3 regions of the Photobacterium sp. ABD4_091 genome follow, and region 1 is predicted to be linked to each of the others. Evidence: riboswitches for the same ligand, from Rfam matches in the RefSeq annotation. Region 1 holds a riboswitch; each other region holds the start of a gene.

Region 1 (2,266 bases):
GTAAAGTAATCAACCCCCTGCTCGGCCTGCTCGAGTAAGGTGTCACGGAACACTTCCCAGTTGAGGTTCTCGGCAATACCATTGACCTTCTCCAACGCCTGATACATAGGCACAGTACCGATCGGTACCGGGCTGTTGCGGATGATCCATTCACGGGTTTCGTGGATATTACGGCCGGTTGAGAGATCCATGACGGTATCGCCGCCCCAGCGGGTTGACCACACCAGCTTCTCTACTTCCTCTTCAATCGACGAGCTCACTGACGAGTTACCGATATTGGCGTTGACCTTGACCAGGAAGTTGCGGCCGATGATCATCGGCTCGGTTTCAGGGTGATTGATATTCGATGGGATAATAGCCCGGCCTTCAGCGACTTCTTGGCGGACAAATTCAGGGGTGATTTCTTGTGGCAGGTTGGCACCAAATGCCATTCCCGGATGCTGCTGGTTTAGCACCTCATCGCGGTATTTCGCCCGCCCCATGTTTTCGCGAATGGCAATAAACTCCATCTCAGGCGTGATGATCCCCTGGCGGGCATAATGAAGCTGGGTGACATTTTTGCCTGGCTTGGCACAGCGAATGCGAGCCTGTTGTTCAAACCTCAGTTCATCAAGGGTGTCATCAGCTAAGCGCTCTTTGGAATACTGAGAACTTAGCTCGTCCAGCAGTTCAGTATCCCCCCGCTCCTCAATCCAACTTTCACGGAGCTTAGGCAGGCCAGCATAAATATCAGCTGGCTGCTCAGGATCGGTATAGAAACCAGAGGTGTCATAGACCCGTACCGGTTCATTAGGCTCGAAAACAGGGGATTCTTTGGTACCGCCAACTAGGCTATCAGCCAGGGCAATCTCGCGCATCGGTACGCGGATATCTTCACGGCTCCCAGTGACATAAACTTTCCGCGAATTCGGGTAAGCCTGGGTGGTTAGTGAGTCGATAAATTGTTTCGCTTCCAGTCTCGCTTGTTTGCGATTCGACATAGCAATTTCCTTTTTTGTCCATAACAGGGAAGTTGCTTGGCGGATGGGTGCGTAAACAAGAGGCTATACGTAGGGTGTATAGTGTCGTCTGATACTGCCACTGTGAATACAGTGATACAGAAGAGTCTCTCTTGTTCCCTTCGCAGGTATTAGCCTGATCAGGTTCTACGGATCCCGCAATGCGGTCTCAGCCAAATGGCACTCCGACAAGTTGATTTAGCAGTATATGAAAGGGGGTCGGCCTCGGCAAGGCAGATCCCCCAGATTTAACCCTCAATCAGCAAAAACCTTGCTCTTTTTGCATAACATCACTGAGCACGACAAATTTATTTGAAACGCTTCACAAGAGACTTGAGCAGAGACGAATGGGTCTCCCTCAGCTCACCAAGCTTATGGGCAATGTTTGGAGCCCCATCCAAGTCAAATAGCTTGGGTACCGCGACTCGCTGCGACGAGTAAATGCCCGTGTGGCCACTGAAGTAGTAAGCGGTATAGCACGCAATGGCAAAGTACAGCATGTGCTCTGCGCCAAAAAGCTCGATCCCCATAATGGTACAAGCCAACGGTGTGTTGGTCGCAGCCGCAAAAACAGCAAGAAAGCCCAGGGCGGCAAACAAGTCGACCGGCGCGCCCAGCACCCATGCCATGGTATTGCCCAAAGTCGCCCCAACGAAGAATAGCGGAGTCACCTCCCCGCCCTTGTAGCCAGCAGCCAGGGTAACTGCCGTCAGCAGCAATTTGAGCAACCAGCTATACCATTCGGCACCCCCTTCCTGAAAGGCAGTCAAGATACTCACTCCCCCTTCACGGCTCGAATAAACACCCAAGCCTATGTAATCGTAGTTACCTATCAGCTGAACCGCACCGATAACAATCAAGCCACCGACGACCACAATCAAATACGGGTTTTTGAGTGTCGCCTTGAAGATATCTTTAAAGGCGTGAGTCAGCTCACCAAACAGGTATCCCGCCAAACCAAAAGCCACGGCAGCAATCACAATCTTGGCGATCATCAGCAGGTCTACTTTGACGGCATGTTCAAACAGGGTAATGGTTTCGAGGAAATCTATCCGGTAGTGGGTATGGTGCACGCCCCAGGCTGAACAAACGACATCAGCCAAGATAGCAGCAAACAAAGCTGGGATAATTGCATCATAGCGCAGGCGGCCTATCGCTAGCACTTCCAGGGCAAAGATAGCGCCTGTTAGCGGCGTGCCGAATACGGCACCAAAGCCTGCCGCTACACCGGCAATCAAAATCAGCCGGGTATCCGCTTCATTGAGTTT
Region 2 (2,266 bases), on a different contig from region 1:
ATTTTTGTTGCATATTTTTTACTTAAATTGTGAGTTGGAATATTTTTTAGCCATCATATGGTGATAATAATGTGATCTTGATCTTCATTACTTTTCTTCTCAGAATTAAATGGCATAATAAACCGAACAATTACCTGTATGATTGAGTACAGCATTACACTTCCTTGGAATATTCCTATGAGCATTGAATCAATCGTTAAAGAGCGCTCTGGCGCAAAATGTGAACTATGTGGATCAGAAGACAGTCTGAGTGTTTACGAAGTCCCTGCTTCTCCTGACCAAACAGCGGGTAGCTGTGTAATGGTATGTGGCACTTGTCGTACAGAGATCGAAGACGCTGAAGCATTGGATCAAAACCATTGGCGTTGCCTAAATGACAGCATGTGGAGCCAGGAGCCAGCAGTTCAAGTTATGGCTTACCGCCTGCTTAAGCGCCTATCTTCTGAGACTTGGGCACAAGATCTACTTGATATGATGTACATGGAAGATGACATGATCGAGTGGGCTGAAAAAGGCATCGCTCTTGCCGAACTGGATGCTGTTAAAACTGTTGATGTCAACGGTACAGCACTTGAAGCCGGTGACAATGTCACAATCATCAAAGACCTTCCTGTGAAAGGCTCAAACTTGGTTATCAAACAAGGCACTGCGGTTCGTGGTATCCGACTAACTGATAACCCACTGCATATTTCAGGTAAAGCCGCTGGTACTAACATGGTTATTATTGCTGCTTACTGCAAAAAGATGTAACTTTTCTGGCAGCCACACTCCTGTGGCTGCCAATTCTTCAAGTTCTGCTTTTTTCTTAATCCATCACCTCACTTTATTCCTAACATGTTTGCCCTAACGAAAAAAACATGTTTAGATTAGCCTCATCTTCAGGCATTTAAGCCAGAAAACCAATTTTTTTAGGTCTATATGCAATATAGGCCAGATAAGCAACATTTTGTCCGTTAGTCGGGGAGCCTAGTGCTGAGACCACATGTAGTGGGACCCGTTGAACCTGATCCATTTAATAATGGCGTAGGGAACTAGCTGCATTGCCCTATCTCGCACCCTCCATAGGTTTGATGAAGTAGGTTCAATGACATTGGCTACCTTACGTCTTTCATAGAGGTAGCTATGCCAATTTCTTCAATAACTCCAATTACCCTCACTATTGCTGGCTCCGATAGCGGTGGCGGTGCAGGTATCCAAGCCGATATCAAAGCCATTTCGGCAACCGGTGGCTATGCGTGTTCTGTTATCACAGCGCTAACCGCACAAAATACCCAGGGTGTGACTGGTATCCTAGGTATCGACCCTGCTTTTGTCGAACTGCAACTTGATGCTGTTTTTACTGACCTAGATGTAAAAGCCGTCAAAATTGGAATGCTAAGCGATGCCAATATTATCCGCATGGTGGCTAAAAAGCTTCGCCAATATCAGCCAAAGTTCTTGGTCATTGATCCCGTAATGGTGGCAACCAGTGGTGATTTGTTGCTTGAACAAGAGGCTATCTCAACGCTTAAGTCAGAGCTATTGCCACTTGCTGATGTGATCACCCCTAACTTACCTGAAGCGGCCGCTTTGATTGGCTCAGCTCTTCCTGAGACTGAACAGCAAATGACAGATATGATTGCTGCATTGCGTGAAGTTGGCTCACGCTCAATTTTGCTAAAAGGCGGGCACCTGGAAAAAGACGACTTCAGCACCGACTTGCTGATCCTTGAAAGTGACGTTATCCGCATGAGCACGCCTCGGATTGCAACCCGCAATACCCACGGAACCGGTTGTACCTTATCTGCAGCAACGGCCTCTTTCCTCGCCCAGGATTACCCACTACAAGACGCTGTAAAACATGCCAAATCTTACATCACCAAAGCCATAGAGCATGCCGATGAGTTAGAAATTGGTTCAGGCCACGGCCCAGTGAACCATTTCTTTGCAGGCCATTTCAAACCAGAATAAGCATGGAAGCTACACAACAGATGAATAGCAATCCTTCATCAAACACCGTTAATAATTCATACGTTGCCAGAGGAATGGACGTGACTATTGAAGATTTAATGCTTCAGTATAACGATGCCAATATTCCTTTGTTTAACCGCTTGAACCTTGATCTACCAGCAGGAAAATGGACTTGCCTGCTAGGTAAGAGCGGTTGCGGCAAGACAACCCTGCTCCGTCATCTCGCTGGGCTGCTAGAAGATAATGTAACATGGAGTGGCTCCATCTCTACTAGCAGCACATTACCGTTAAGCGGCAATATCGCATACATGGCCCA
Region 3 (2,266 bases), 270 kb from region 1:
CCCGCACCAATTAAACCGCAACGAACAGTTTGCTTACTGGGTTAATCTCTACAATGCCCAAACAGTCAAATTGATCCTCGATAACTACCCGGTCTCTTCCATCACCAAATTAGGTGGCTTCTTCAGCTTTGGCCCTTGGGATGAGAAAGTGCTCACCATTAACGGCAAGACACTTTCTCTCAACGATATTGAGCACCGGATTTTACGTCCGATCTGGCGCGATCCGCGCATTCACTATGTCGTCAACTGTGCCAGCCTAGGTTGCCCGGATCTCCAGCCCGACGCTTTCACTGCCAGTAACACCGAGCACTTACTGGAAAAATCGGCCACCCGCTTTATCAACAGCCGCAAGGGCGTCAACCCTCAAGGCAATAAAACCCAGCTTTCTTCGATTTATGACTGGTATGGCAGCGATTTCGGCTCTACAGCCCAACTGCAAAAACACATCAACCAGTACCGCCAGGGATCATCAATTACCCTTGGTAACGTCAGTTATGACTACAACTGGTCGCTCAACAATGCCAAGTAGCCTGCTCAACTGTCTGGCGTCATCGATGGAGCTATTAGCACAGGAGACGTTTGCACAGGAGCCGTTCGCATAGCAGCCTTTAGCAAAGGGGCATTTAGTATAATAGTGCCTTCCTGCTGGCAACCTGTATCCCGCCACATTACAATAACAAGCGTTCTCATTGGGGAGCGCTTGCCCTAGGCCACCAAGCCTGCTTGCAAGTGCTGAGATTGCTGCGGCAAAACCCACAGAACCTGATCCAGTTAGTACTGGCGTAGGAATTGAGTTCGCCACGGTAAGCCTTCTTATCTTGCAAAGCCGGCATGACGCCGGCCTTCATCTCAACCCTGTGCCGCTCGTACGGTTATTTTTCCTCTTGCCGGACGCAAGAGCATCAGGAGCGCATAGTGAAAAAATTACTCCCACTTGTTACGTTGGCCGCCATGCCGGCACTGGCTGCGGACAACACCCTTACGGTTTACACCTACAGCTCTTTTGCTTCCGACTGGGGGCCTGGGCCTGCTATCGAGAAAGCGTTTGAGGCGCAGTGCGAGTGTAATTTGGAGTTCGTGGCATTGGATGACGGTGTATCCATCCTCAACCGTATCCGCCTTGAAGGCAAACGTACCAAGGCCGACGTATTGCTTGGTCTCGATAACAACCTGATTGCCGAAGCCAAGAAAACCGGCTTACTGGCCGAGCACCAAGTGGACACCAGCAAGCTCACCTTGCCGAACGGCTGGAGCGATACCACCTTTGTCCCTTACGACTACGGCTACTTTGCCTTTGTCTATGACAGCACCAAGCTGGAAAACCCACCGAAAAGCTTGGATGAGCTGGTCAACCGTGACGACCTGTCCATCATCTACCAAGACCCGCGCACCTCGACGCCGGGCCAGGGCCTGATGCTGTGGATGAAGTCGGTATACGGCGACAAGGCTCCACAAGCCTGGCAGCAACTGGCAGGTAAAACGGTTACTGTCACCAAAGGTTGGTCCGAGGCTTATAGCATGTTCCTCAAAGGCGAGTCCGATATGGTGCTGTCATACACCACCTCGCCAGCCTATCACCTGATCGCCGAGCAGGACGACAAATACAAAGCCGCCGACTTCAGCGAAGGCCATTACATGCAGGTGGAAGTGGCTGCGAAACTGAAAAGCAGCCCGAACCAAGCCCTGGCCGACCAATTCTTGGCCTTTATGCTAACGCCTGAGTTCCAGTCGGTGATCCCGACGGGTAACTGGATGTATCCGGTAACGGATGTCGCCCAGCCAGCCGAGTTCAAGTTACTTACCCTGCCGAGTAAAGCCCTGGAGTTTTCAGCCGAAGACGTTGCCAAGCAGCGCCGAAGCTGGGTTCGCGAGTGGCAGCAAGCCTTGACCAAGTAGTAGGCACTCACTTTTGAATACACGCAACACCCAACTGATGCCCGGCCTGATCACCGCCGGGCTCATTTTTTGCCTGGTGGTCAGCGCCCTAGCCGCCCTGGTCAATGAAGCTAGCGAGCTCGATATTGCCTCGCTCTGGCATGATCCTTATCTACGTCACATTACAGGTTTTTCTTTCACCCAGGCTCTGCTCTCAACCCTGCTGAGTGCCCTACCTGCCATTCCCGTCGCCTACGCGCTATCACGCCGGCAGTTCCCGGGCAAAGCCTTGCTGATGCGGATCTTTGCTATGACCCTGGTCCTGCCGGTACTGGTCGCGGTATTCGGCCTGCTGGCGATCTACGGCAACAACGGCGTATTAACCAGCTTA

What was found. A riboswitch is a leader RNA that binds a small molecule or an ion and turns the genes downstream of it on or off. The one in region 1 is predicted to bind thiamine pyrophosphate.
Region 2: another riboswitch for thiamine pyrophosphate. It lies ahead of thiD (bifunctional hydroxymethylpyrimidine kinase/phosphomethylpyrimidine kinase); the one in region 1 lies ahead of thiC (phosphomethylpyrimidine synthase ThiC).
Region 3: another riboswitch for thiamine pyrophosphate. It lies ahead of thiB (thiamine ABC transporter substrate binding subunit); the one in region 1 lies ahead of thiC (phosphomethylpyrimidine synthase ThiC).

The regions. Positions count from the first base shown of each region.
Region 1 covers NZ_JBSWWQ010000001.1:1,565,470-1,567,735, forward strand. The annotation lists gene thiC (phosphomethylpyrimidine synthase ThiC) at 1-980, opposite strand, end outside; TPP riboswitch at 1,099-1,196, opposite strand; gene ACXAGQ_RS07305 (voltage-gated chloride channel family protein) at 1,307-2,266, opposite strand, start outside.
Region 2 covers NZ_JBSWWQ010000002.1:988,001-990,266, forward strand. The annotation lists gene ACXAGQ_RS18890 (PhnA domain-containing protein) at 178-750, shown strand; TPP riboswitch at 949-1,047, shown strand; gene thiD (bifunctional hydroxymethylpyrimidine kinase/phosphomethylpyrimidine kinase) at 1,123-1,950, shown strand; gene ACXAGQ_RS18900 (ABC transporter ATP-binding protein) at 2,025-2,266, shown strand, end outside.
Region 3 covers NZ_JBSWWQ010000001.1:1,837,546-1,839,811, reverse strand. The annotation lists gene ACXAGQ_RS08605 (DUF547 domain-containing protein) at 1-529, shown strand, start outside; TPP riboswitch at 681-806, shown strand; gene thiB (thiamine ABC transporter substrate binding subunit) at 916-1,896, shown strand; gene thiP (thiamine/thiamine pyrophosphate ABC transporter permease ThiP) at 1,934-2,266, shown strand, end outside.